Regions from separate parts of the Agrobacterium sp. 5Ca39 genome, predicted to be linked through region 2. Evidence: riboswitches for the same ligand, from Rfam matches in the RefSeq annotation. Region 2 holds a riboswitch; the other holds the start of a gene.
What was found. Region 2 has a riboswitch for S-adenosylmethionine ahead of metA (homoserine O-acetyltransferase MetA). Riboswitches for the same ligand answer to the same signal wherever they lie in the genome.

Region 1 (5,912 bases), 580 kb from region 2:
ATTGCGTGGACAGGGGACGGCAATAATGTCCTGCATTCTTTCGTGGAGGGCTCGGCCCGTTTCGGTTACCGCATGACGATGGCAGTGCCGATGGGCTCCGAACCGCATGACAAGTTCCTGAACTGGGCCCGCAACAATGGCGGCGAGATAATGTTGTGCCACGATGCCGACAAGGCGGTGGCGGGCGCTGATTGCGTCGTCACCGATACCTGGGTCTCCATGAATCAGGAACACAAGGCGCGCGGCCACAACATCTTCCAGCCCTATCAGGTCAATGAAGCCCTGATGGCCAAGGCGGAAAAAGACGCGCTGTTCATGCATTGCCTCCCGGCTCACCGCGGCGAAGAGGTGACGGATGCGGTGATCGACGGCCCGCAATCGGTGGTCTTCGACGAGGCGGAAAACCGCCTCCACGCGCAGAAATCCATCATCGCCTGGTGCATGGGCGTCATCTGAAAATATCACCCGTTTGATCAACGTCGGGCGGGTGCTTGAACTTCTCGGCAGCGATTACCATCTGTTGGACTTCGAAGAGGCTCGTCGGTTTTCTGGCGGGCCATCGTCACGATTTGCACGTTTTTCCCCGGAAGCGGTTTCTCTTCCCGGGTCTCTGTGCGACAAGCGGAAAAAGCACATTTCGAAAGCCGGACTTTTGGACGGTAGCGGCGCCACGGCTGCGCCAAGGAGTATGACATGGCAGATGTAACGGTTGAACTGGACGATCTCGATTTTGCTGGCGACGACAAGGTCGTGCCCTTTCAGGTCGAAGGTCTGGATGTGCGCGGCCGCGCCGTGCAGGTGGGTCCGCTGCTGAATGCCATTCTCGAGCGCCACGATTACCCGGCTGCGGTCGCCCGCCTGCTGGCGGAAGCGACCGTTCTGACGGCGTTGATCGGCACATCGCTCAAGTTTTCCGGCAAGCTGACGGTACAGACCAAGGGCGACGGTCCGGTGGACCTGCTGGTGGCGGATTTCACCGCGCCGGAAAGCATGCGCGCTTATGCCCGTTTTGATGAGGAGCGGCTGGCGGAGGCGCTTGCGGCAGGGGCGACTTCGCCGGAACAATTGTTGGGCAACGGTATTCTGGCCTTCACGATCGATCAGGGCGCGGGCATGCAACCCTATCAGGGCATCGTGCCACTCGATGGCTCGTCGCTGGAAGACATTGCCGGGGTTTATTTCCGTCAGTCGGAGCAGCTTCCAACCCGTGTGCGGCTCGGTGTGGCCGAATTCTTCGATCGCGACGGGGAAGGCAAGCCGCGTCATGGCTGGCGTGCGGGCGGCGTTATCGCCCAGTTCCTGCCGCAGGCGCCCGAGCGGCTGCGTATGCGTGACCTGCACGGCGGCGATGGCGATGAAGGCGGTCACGATGTGCAGGAGGACGATGCCTGGACGGAAGCCGTGACGCTTTTGAACACCGTGGATACGGACGAACTGACGGATCCGCAGGTGCCGGTGGAACGTCTCCTCTTCAGGCTGTTCCATGAAAGCGGCGTGCGCATCTATGATCCGCAGTCCATTTTCGATCGCTGCAGCTGCTCGCGGGATAAGATCAAGGGCGTGCTCTCGGGTTTTACCGCCGAAGAGATCAAGGCAAGCGAGGAAGACGGCGCGATTGCCGTGACCTGTGAGTTCTGCTCGACCACTTATCGCTACGATGTCAGCGAATTTGAAAACGCCTGAATAAGGGCCGCGCCTGCAAAGGCGCGGTTTTTCATGGCCTGCGGGTCAGTTCAAGACCCGCATCAGCCCCGGAGAATCCAGCGAAAAAGCGGGTATGGTGACGTTGAACACTTCTCCGCTTTCCGTTTCCATCTCGTAATGTCCGAACATAAGGCCGGACGGCGTGTCCAACGGGCAGCCGGAGGAATATTCGTAGGTGTCGCCGGGCTTGAGATGCGGTTGTTCTCCCACGACACCCGGTCCGTAGACTTCGTCCACCTGACCGTTCTGGTCAGTGATATGCCAATAGCGATTGACGAGAGTAACGGGAACATCCGAGTTATTCGCGATCACGACCTTGTAGCCCCAGACGTAGCGGTCGTCATCCGGGTCGGATTGTTCTTCGAGATAATACGGATCAACCGTCACCTCGATATCCCTTGTCAGAGCACGATACATACGCGCCACACCTCGATATTTTCCCTGCCCGCTTATCCTACACTATAGGCTCTGGCTATCGTCAAGAAAATGAATGACTTGAGGGGCAGGAGCTGTCTCCCGTTGCGCTGTTTTTTACCGTTAGGGATAACGGAAAAGGTAAATAATGGTTGCCTGATACTGGCTTTCGAGGCCATCAAACGCGACATGGCCCGGCGTTCCCGCGGGGCCACGTCGCTTATTGAATGAATGTCAGGCCGAAACAGCTGCCAGACCCTTTGCCAGATCTTCCAGCAGATCGTCCGTATCCTCGATGCCGCAGGAAAGGCGCAAAGTGCCGCCGGAGATACCGAGTTCCGCCCGTGCCTCGTCTGTGAGGTTCTTGTGCGTCGTGGTGCCGGGATGGGTGATGAGGCTCTTGGCATCGCCCAGATTGTTGGAAATCTTCACGATCTCAAGCGCGTTCTGCAGCTTGAAGGCCGCTTCCTTGCCGCCCTTCAATTCGAAAGCCACCAGCGTCGAACCACCGGACATCTGCCGTGCAATGATGTCGGCCTGCGGGTGATCGGCGCGGCCGGGATAGATGACCTTGGCGACCTTAGCGCTATCGGCCAGGAAGTCCGCGATCTTCGAGGCATTGGCCGTCTGCTGCTTCACGCGCAGCGGCAGCGTCTCGATGCCCTTCAGAAGCGTCCAGGCATTGAACGGCGACATGGCCGGGCCGGTGTGGCGGAAATAATCCTGCAGCTCTTCCTCAATCCACTTCTTGTCGGAAAGGATCACGCCGCCGAGGCAGCGACCCTGGCCGTCAATATGTTTGGTGGCCGAATAAACGACGATATGGGCGCCGAGTTCGAGCGGCTTCTGGAAAAGCGGTGTGGCGAAGACATTGTCAACGACCACTTTCGCACCGATCTGGTTGGCAAGCTTCGCCACGCCGGCGATATCCACCACTTCGAGTGTCGGATTGGTTGGGCTTTCGAGGAAAAACAGCTTGGTGTTTGGCTGGATTGCCTTTTCCCAGTTGCCGAGATCACGTCCGTCGATCAGCGTGCATTCGATGCCATATTTCGGCGCGAGCGTTTCAACCACCCAGCGGCAGGAGCCGAAGAGGGCACGGGCGGCAACGATATGGTCGCCGGCGCGCAGCTGACACATGATGGCGGCGGTGACGGCGGCCATGCCCGAAGCAAGTGCGCGGGCGTCTTCAGCGCCTTCCAGCAGGCACATGCGCTTTTCGAACATGTCATTGGTCGGGCTGGCGTATCGGGCGTAGATAAAGCCGTCGGTTTCACCCTTGAAGCGCGCTTCGGCTGCTTCAGAGTTTTCGTAGACGAAGCCTTGGGTCAGATAAATCGCTTCCGACGTCTCACCGTAAGGGGAGCGTAGCGTACCGCCGTGAACGAGCTGGGTTGCCGGGCGCCATTTATTGCTCATGTGATCACCTTCAAAACAAAAAAACCGGCCGCAAAAGCAGACCGGTTCCTAGCACCCGGTCTTTTTAGCCACTTGTTTAACGTGGCTGCAAGCCGACCGGCCAAATCACCACGGGATAAGCTTGCCATACTGCCGTTACCGGCTTGCGTCAATGCTTTCCTTTTGGTTTTGTCGCCGTAAAAAGGAATGACGACCATGATGAGAACCACGGGCATTTTGGCGGATGGCGCAATCCGCGCGCTGTTTGCAGGCGGCAAGCTGAAAAGCGAGGCCGATCTCGATGTCGATCAGGTGCAGCCCGCCAGCCTCGACCTCAGGCTTGGCTCCAGGGCCTATCGTGTTCGTGCAAGTTTCATGCCCGGCCCCGGAACCAAGGTCATCGACAAGCTCAATCGTCTCAGCCTGCACGAGGTGGATCTCAGCCAGGGCGCGGTGCTGGAAACCGGCTGTGTCTATATCGTTCCGCTGATGGAAAGCCTTGCGCTGCCGGCGGACATGTCCGCCTCGGCCAATCCTAAGAGTTCGACCGGTCGCCTCGATATCTTCACCCGCGTCATGACCGACAATGCGCAGGAATTCGACAAGATACCGGCGGGATACACAGGTCCGCTCTATCTGGAAATCAGCCCGCGCACCTTCCCCGTTGTGGTTCGCCGTGGCTCGCGCCTGTCGCAGATCCGTTTCCGCATTGGCCATTCGCTGCTGAATGAAAGCGAGCTTCTGAAACTGCACGAGACGGAAACGCTGGTCGCCAGCGAAAGCCCGAACGTGACGGGCGGTGGTATCGCACTCTCGATCGACCTCAAGGGATTTGGCGAAAACGGGCTGATCGGTTATCGCGGCAAACACCATACGGCGGTGGTGGATGTCGACAAGAAGGCCCAGCACGATGTTCTCGATTTCTGGGAACCGCTCTATGCGCGCGGCCGCGCCGAACTGATCCTCGACCCGGACGAATTCTATATTCTCGTTTCGCGCGAAGCCGTCCACGTGCCGCCGCTTTATGCGGCCGAAATGACGCCCTTCGATCCGCTGGTGGGCGAATTCCGTGTGCACTATGCCGGTTTCTTTGACCCCGGCTTCGGCCACGCGCAGGCGGGGGGCACCGGCAGCCGCGCCGTGCTGGAAGTGCGCAGCCATGAGGTGCCCTTTATCCTCGAGCATGGCCAGATCGTCGGCCGGTTGGTTTATGAGCATATGCTGCAGAAACCGGAAGGCCTTTATGGCACCGGTCTCGGCTCCAACTATCAGGCGCAGGGGCTGAAGCTCTCCAAGCACTTTCGCGCCGCATAATGAGCTGCGGCGGGCGCTTGACACCCGCCGCGAACTATCCGATGTCTTGTTTGTGGGTGCGGGTGTAGCTCAATGGTAGAGCAGCAGCTTCCCAAGCTGAATACGAGGGTTCGATTCCCTTCACCCGCTCCAGTCTCCCTTGATCCCCTCGCCAAAAATATTGGCCCCTGTCTGCTGCCACGTCGGTGGCAGCGGGACTATGTGATTTTGCTTGACTACGATTAAATTGCACGTAATAGTTGATCCAGTCGTAACATGATGGGGAAATGTTATGAGTCGCAAACTTCTCTCTGAATTTTTGGGAACCTTCTGGCTGGTCTTTGGTGGCTGTGGCAGCGCGGTTTTTGCTGCTGCTTTTCCTGAACTCGGCATTGGCTTCCTGGGTGTCGCGTTCGCCTTCGGTCTGACGGTTCTGACCATGGCCTACGCGGTTGGCGGTATTTCCGGCGGGCATTTCAATCCAGCTGTTTCGGTCGGCCTGTCCGTTGCCGGTAAATTTCCGGCAGCAAACCTAGTGCCCTATATCGTTGCGCAGGTCTTGGGGGCGGTCGTTGCCGCGGCGGCTCTTTACGTGATCGTCACCGGCAAGGCGGGGGCTGACATTGGTGGTTTTGCTGCCAATGGCTATGGGGAGCATTCGCCGGGGGGATATTCGCTCCTGTCGGCGTTGCTGATCGAGGTTATTCTGACGGCGTTTTTCCTGATCATCATTCTGGGGTCGACGCATGGCAGGGTGCCGGTCGGTTTCGCGCCGATCGCCATCGGTCTTGCGCTTACTCTCATTCATCTGATCTCCATTCCGGTCACCAACACGTCGGTCAACCCGGCCCGCTCCACGGGGCAGGCCCTGTTTGTCGGTGGATGGGCTCTGCAGCAGCTGTGGCTGTTCTGGCTTGCCCCGATCGTCGGTGGGGCGATTGGCGCTGTAATCTGGAAAATTTTCGGTGAGGAAGAGAAGGTCGGCCATGCCGGCTCCATCCAGCCCGCACAGACGTGATTAGGAGGCTTTGTTTTTCCGAATGGTCGGGAAAACAAGTGAGGAGGATGACATGGATCTTGCTTCGATATTGGCCCAGATCATC
Region 2 (5,912 bases):
TTGCGCCCGGCCGCGAGCGGATTTTCTTCCGATGCAATGATATCAAAGGCCAGCGTCAGCAGGCTGTCGCCAGCGAGGATGGCGGTCGCCTCGTCGAATTTGCGATGCACCGTTGGCTGGCCACGACGGAGGTCGTCGTCATCCATAGCCGGCAGATCGTCGTGAACCAGCGAATAGCAATGGAGGCATTCCAGCGCGGCACCGGCAAAAAGCGCAGCTTCTCCATCTCCGCCGAGGAGTGCGGCGCTTTCGATGACTAGGAAGGGCCGCAGGCGTTTACCGCCGTTCAGGACGCCGTGGCGCATGGCCTCGAGCAGGTTCTGCGGGCGCGCGATCTCATCCGCGCGTGTCTCGCCGGAGAGCAGGCGGCCAAGCAGGGCTTCGGTCCTGGCGGCGTTCTCGCGCAGCCGCGTTTCGAAATTCGTCATCTGAGCGTCCATGCCGCGCTCTTTGGCATGCCGCGCGAATGCAGGCAAACCTTTTCGTGATTCCCCAACTCAACTGTCGCGCCGGACTCGCCTTGAAGACGGCAATGGACTATGAAAGGCTTCAACTGGCGTGGGGTGCGGGGACGGATAGTGAGCAGTACGCCTGAAAGCGACGCAGATTACGCCGTGCTGGCGGAAGACCGGAGCAGTCCGAAGGTGGATTTTCGCACGTTGGCCAAGCGCATCATCATGACCTTGCTGGCATTGCTCATCCTGCCTTATCTGCTGATTCCGGTTTATGCGTTGCCCTTCATCCGGCCCGTGTCGACGCTGATGCTTGCCGATCTGGTGACGCTGCAAGGCTATGACAGGCGCTGGGTGCCACTAGAGGATATTTCACCGCGCCTCGTGCAATCGGTGATGATGTCCGAGGATGGGCAATTCTGTTTTCACGGCGGGGTTGACTGGAACCAGATGCAGTCCGTGGTCAGCAATGCGCTCGACGGGGCCGCGACGCGCGGCGCCAGCACCATCCCGATGCAGACGGCCAAAAACCTGTTTTTATGGAACGGTCGCTCGTTTCTGCGCAAGGGATTGGAATTGCCGCTGGCGATTGCCGCCGATTTCGTATGGTCAAAAAAGCGGATGATGGAGATTTATCTCAACGTCGCCGAATGGGGACCGGGTATTTACGGCATCGAGGCTGCCGCCCAGCACCACTTCAAGGTGCCGGCCGCCAAGCTCAGTTCCCGACAGGCCGCACTTCTGGCCGTTTCGCTTCCCAATCCCATTGATCGTGTGGCCAGCAAGCCGGGGCGCGGGTTGCAGAGGCTCGCCGGCCTTATCGAGCGCCGCGCCCGCGCCTCGGGCAGCTATGTCGGCTGCGTGCTGGATTGATACCAGCGCGCCGCTTCAGCCCTTCTTGAAAATATAGTCGGTTTCCTGGCGCAGCGTCTCGCCCGGCCGTAGGATGGCATGCGGAAAATCAGGGTGGTTGACGGCATCCGGCCAGATCTGTGTTTCCAGGCAGAAACCGGCAAAGGGACCGTAGTGACGGCCATCGAGGCCCGGAACGGGAACGTCCAGTTTGAAAGCCGAATAAAACTGCACACCGGGTTCGGTGGTGTGAACCTCTAGAGCTATATCAGAGGCTGGCGAATAAGCGCGGGCGACCTTGCGCTTGGCGCGGCGCTCGGGCGAAAGGCAGAAATTATGGTCGTAGAGAACCTGCTCACCATTTTCGCTGCGCCGCATCGGCGTCGGGTGGCGAAGGTCGAAGACGGTGCCTTCGACGGAGCGGATTTCGCCGGTCGGTATCTGCTTGTCGTTGGTGGGCAGGTAAAAGTCAGCCGCGATGCTGATCTCATGCCCAAGTGCGGTGTCGGCGCCATCGAGATTGAAATAGGAATGCTGGCACACATTGGCGATGGTCGGCTTGTCGGTCACCGTTTCATAGACCACCGACAGCACGCCGCCGTCACGGATCGTGTAGGTGGCTGTGACCGTGCAGTTGCCGGGATAACCGGCACGGCCATCGGGGTCGATGATCTGCAGAACCGCGTGGCTTTCGCCGTGTTCCATCAGCATCCAGTTGCGTTTGCCCATGCCGTCGCTGCCGCCGTGCAGGTGGGTTACGCCCTTTTCATTCAGTTCCAGCTGGTATTCGTGACCGTCGATCGAAAATCTGCCATTGCCGATGCGGTTGGCGTTACGGCCGGGTGTGGCGCCGAAATAGGAGGAATATTTATAATCCTCGAATTTGTCGAAGCCGAGAACGAGCGGCGGCTGGTGACCCTCAAGGCGCAAATCCTGGATGACGGCACCCCAGGTAATGACCTTCGCTGTAAGCCCACCTTTCGAAATGGTGACACGCTCGACCTTTTCGCCCGTTGCCGTGAAACCAAAATTCTCCCGTGCTGCCCCGTCGCTCATAACATCATTCTCCCGGTTGCCATGAATTGCCGGGCGGACGTTGCGTCATTTCCCGGCAATTCGCAATCCCGCAAATTCAGGCCGCCAGCTGGCCGATGGCCTCGAGTTCATATGGTGTCGTCTGGTATATCTCGTTGATCCAGTTTCCGAAAAACAGATGGGCATGACTGCGCCAGCGGTTAAGGGGCGCGAGTTCGGGATCGTTATGCGGAAAATAATCATGCGGCAGCTTGATCGGCACGCCGGCGTGAACATCGCGGAAGTACTCGTCCGAAAGCGATGTCGAATCATATTCGACATGATTGAACATATAGAGACGGTTGCCTGCCTTCTCATGTACCAGACATACACCCATTTCCTCCGACTCCATGAGGATTTCGAGTTCCGGATGTTTTTCGATGTCGGCGCGGCGCACTTCCGTCCAGCGTGACACGGGAACCTGGAAATCGTCCGAAAAACCATTGAGGTAGATCGACGAGGGGCAAAGATTGCGGTGGCGGTAAACACCGAAAGCCTTTTCCTTCAGCTCGTATTTAGGCACGCCGTGGAAGTGATAGATGGCGGCCATCGCGCCCCAGCAGACGTTGAGGGTCGAATGGACATTGGTCCGCGTCCACTCGAAAATCTTTTGTATTTCATTCCAGTAGGTGACGTCCTCATAGTCCAGCAGCTCAATGGGAGCACCGGTGATGATGAAACCGTCGAACTTGCGGTGACGCACCTCTTCCCACGTCTCGTAGAAGGAGAGGAGATGTTCTTCCGGCGTGTTCTTGGCGCGATGACCGCCGATGCGCACAAGCGACAACTCAACCTGAAGCGGCGAGGCGCCAACGAGGCGCGCCATCTGGATTTCCGTCTTGATCTTGTTCGGCATGAGGTTGAGAAGCCCGATCTGGAGCGGGCGGATATCCTGCCGGATGGCCGCCGTTTCGGTCATGACCCGCACGCCCTCGTGAACGAGGGTCTCAAAGGCGGGAAGCGTATCGGGAATCTTGATCGGCATGTCGAACTCTCTTTTCCGGATCACGTAAAGAACGTTGCGAAAACAAAAAAACCGGCAGCGGAAATCGCGACCGGTCCCAGGAAATTGCCTTTTTCCTCGACCCTTTAGCGACTTCTTTAAAGTGGCTGCAAGCCGGTCGGCAAATCACCACTAAGGCGTTTCATAATCCCGAAGCCGACGAAAATCAATATGGACGGTTTTCGGAGGCTTTCGGCTTTCCATTTTCGGCCGAGGTGCGATAAGGCAGGGCATGGATAAAGCGCACTTCACCATTCTGCTCGGCGGCGATGTTACGGTTACTGATCGTCTCAGGGACGTGGTCGCGGGTAGCCGCGTGATCGCGGCTGATGGCGGCATGCGCCACGCACGGCCGCTTGGCCTCACACCGGAGTTGTGGGTCGGGGATTTCGATTCCGCCACCAAAGAGTTGCTGGATGCCTGGCCCGGTGTGACACGGCAGCCTTACCCGGCAGCAAAGGCGGTGACCGACGGTGAGATAGCGGTCTCGGAGGCGCTCGCCCGCGGCGCCGGTACGCTGGTGCTTGTCGGCGCGCTCGGGGGTGCACGAAGCGACCATGCCCTCCAGCACCTCCTTTACGCCGTCGCGCTTGCCGAACGTGGTCTCGATGTTTCGCTCACCTCCGGCGAGGAAGAGGCCCGGCCGCTGCTCCCGGGCTCGCTTGATGTCTCTCTACCCGCAGGCTCGCTTTTCTCGGTGGCCGGCTTCACAGCCCTGGAGGGGCTGGATATCGGCAATGTGCGTTACCCGCTGGAGGATTTCGCGCTTGCTTTCGGTTCCTCCCGCACTATTTCCAATGTCGCGAATGGCGGCCCTGTGCATTTTTCGCTTAAAAGCGGAAAAGCCATCGTGCTCGCCCGCCCTTATGATCTGACCGGAGCCTGACGCCTTGGCACCCCCTATTTTGAAACTCGATGACATCAAGCTGACCTTCGGCGTTACCCCGCTGCTGGACGGCGCCAATCTCCAGGTGGAGCCGGGCGACCGCATCTGCCTTGTCGGACGCAACGGTTCCGGCAAGTCCACGCTGATGAAGATCGCAGCGGGCCTTGTCGAGGCCCAGTCGGGCGAGGTTTTCCGTCATCCCGCTGCAACCATCCGTTATCTGGAACAGGCTCCGGATTTTGCCGGTTACGATACCGTTCAGGCCTATGCCGAGGCGGGGCTCGGGCCTGGCGACGATGCCTATCGGGTTACTTATCTTCTCGAGCATCTCGGGCTTACGGGTCAGGAAAATCCGGCAAACCTTTCCGGTGGTGAAGCGCGCCGCGCCGCGCTTGCCCGTGTCATGGCGCCGGAGCCCGATATTCTGATGCTGGACGAACCCACCAACCATCTGGATCTGCCGACAATCGAATGGCTTGAAAGCGAACTCCAGCAGACGCGCAGCGCGCTGGTGCTGATTTCGCACGACCGTCGTTTTCTCGAACGGGTTTCGACCTCGACCGTCTGGCTCGATCGCGGCCAGTCCCGCCGTCTCAATCGTGGTTTTGCCCATTTCGAGGAATGGCGTGACAAGGTGCTTGAAGAGGAAGAGCTTGAACAACACAAGCTCGGCAAGGCCATCGAGCGCGAAGAACACTGGATGCGGTATGGCGTGACTGCAAGGCGCAAGCGCAACATGCGCCGTGTCGGTGAGCTTCAGGCCATGCGGGCGGAATATCGTGGGCACAAGGGGCCGCAGGGGACTGTACAGGCGACCGTCACGGAAGGCCGGGAGTCCGGCAAGCTGGTCATCGAGGCGGAGGCTATCACCAAGGCTTACGGTGAGCGCATGATTGTCGCGCCGTTCTCACTGCGGGTGCATCGCGGCGATTGCATCGGTCTCGTCGGACCGAATGGCGCGGGCAAGACAACGTTGCTGAAGATGCTCACCGGCCAGCTTGAACCAGACAGCGGCTGGGTCAAGCTCGGCACCAATCTCGAGATCGCAACGCTTGACCAGAAGCGCGAGGAGCTCAATCCCAACGATACGCTCGCACATTATTTGACCGACGGCCGGGGCGACAATCTTCTCGTCAATGGCGAGGTGAAGCATGTCACGGGTTATATGAAGGACTTTCTGTTCCAGCCGGAACAGGCCCGCACACCCATCCGCAACCTTTCCGGCGGCGAGCGTGCAAGGCTCATTCTGGCGCGTATTCTCGCCCGGCCGACCAATCTTCTGATTCTCGACGAACCGACCAACGATCTCGATATCGAAACGCTGGATCTGTTGCAGGAGATCGTGGCCGGTTTTTCCGGCACGGTCATCCTTGTCAGCCACGACCGTGATTTTCTTGACCGTACGGTCACCTCCACCATCGCGCCGGCCAATCCCGATCAACCGGACGGACGCTGGATCGAATATGCCGGTGGCTATTCGGATATGATGGCGCAGCGCAAGGGAGCTGCGGAAGAGAAACGAAAAGCTGAGAGACAGGAAAAGGCGAAAGCCGCACCTTCAGCCCCGTCTTCGCAGGAGCCTGGAAAGGCCAAGGCCAAGCTTTCGTTCAAGCAGAAATTCGCCCTCGAAAATCTCCCCAAGGAG

Region 1: linked by a shared signal. The riboswitch ahead of ACZ47E_RS00530 (O-succinylhomoserine sulfhydrylase) and the one ahead of metA (homoserine O-acetyltransferase MetA) in region 2 are both predicted to bind S-adenosylmethionine.

Annotation. Positions count from the first base shown of each region.
Region 1 is NZ_AP026436.1:108,911-114,822, forward strand. It holds gene argF (ornithine carbamoyltransferase) at 1-456, shown strand, start outside; gene ACZ47E_RS00520 (Hsp33 family molecular chaperone) at 694-1,683, shown strand; gene apaG (Co2+/Mg2+ efflux protein ApaG) at 1,729-2,121, opposite strand; gene ACZ47E_RS00530 (O-succinylhomoserine sulfhydrylase) at 2,353-3,537, opposite strand; SAM riboswitch at 3,581-3,659, opposite strand; gene ACZ47E_RS00535 (2'-deoxycytidine 5'-triphosphate deaminase) at 3,733-4,830, shown strand; tRNA gene ACZ47E_RS00540 (tRNA-Gly) at 4,889-4,962, shown strand; gene aqpZ (aquaporin Z) at 5,102-5,827, shown strand; gene ACZ47E_RS00550 (hypothetical protein) at 5,880-5,912, shown strand, end outside.
Region 2 is NZ_AP026436.1:2,355,225-2,361,136, reverse strand. It holds gene ACZ47E_RS11665 (polyprenyl synthetase family protein) at 1-440, opposite strand, end outside; gene mtgA (monofunctional biosynthetic peptidoglycan transglycosylase) at 678-1,325, shown strand; gene ACZ47E_RS11655 (aldose epimerase family protein) at 1,341-2,360, opposite strand; gene metA (homoserine O-acetyltransferase MetA) at 2,437-3,363, opposite strand; SAM riboswitch at 3,448-3,524, opposite strand; gene ACZ47E_RS11645 (thiamine diphosphokinase) at 3,614-4,267, shown strand; gene ACZ47E_RS11640 (ABC-F family ATP-binding cassette domain-containing protein) at 4,272-5,912, shown strand, end outside.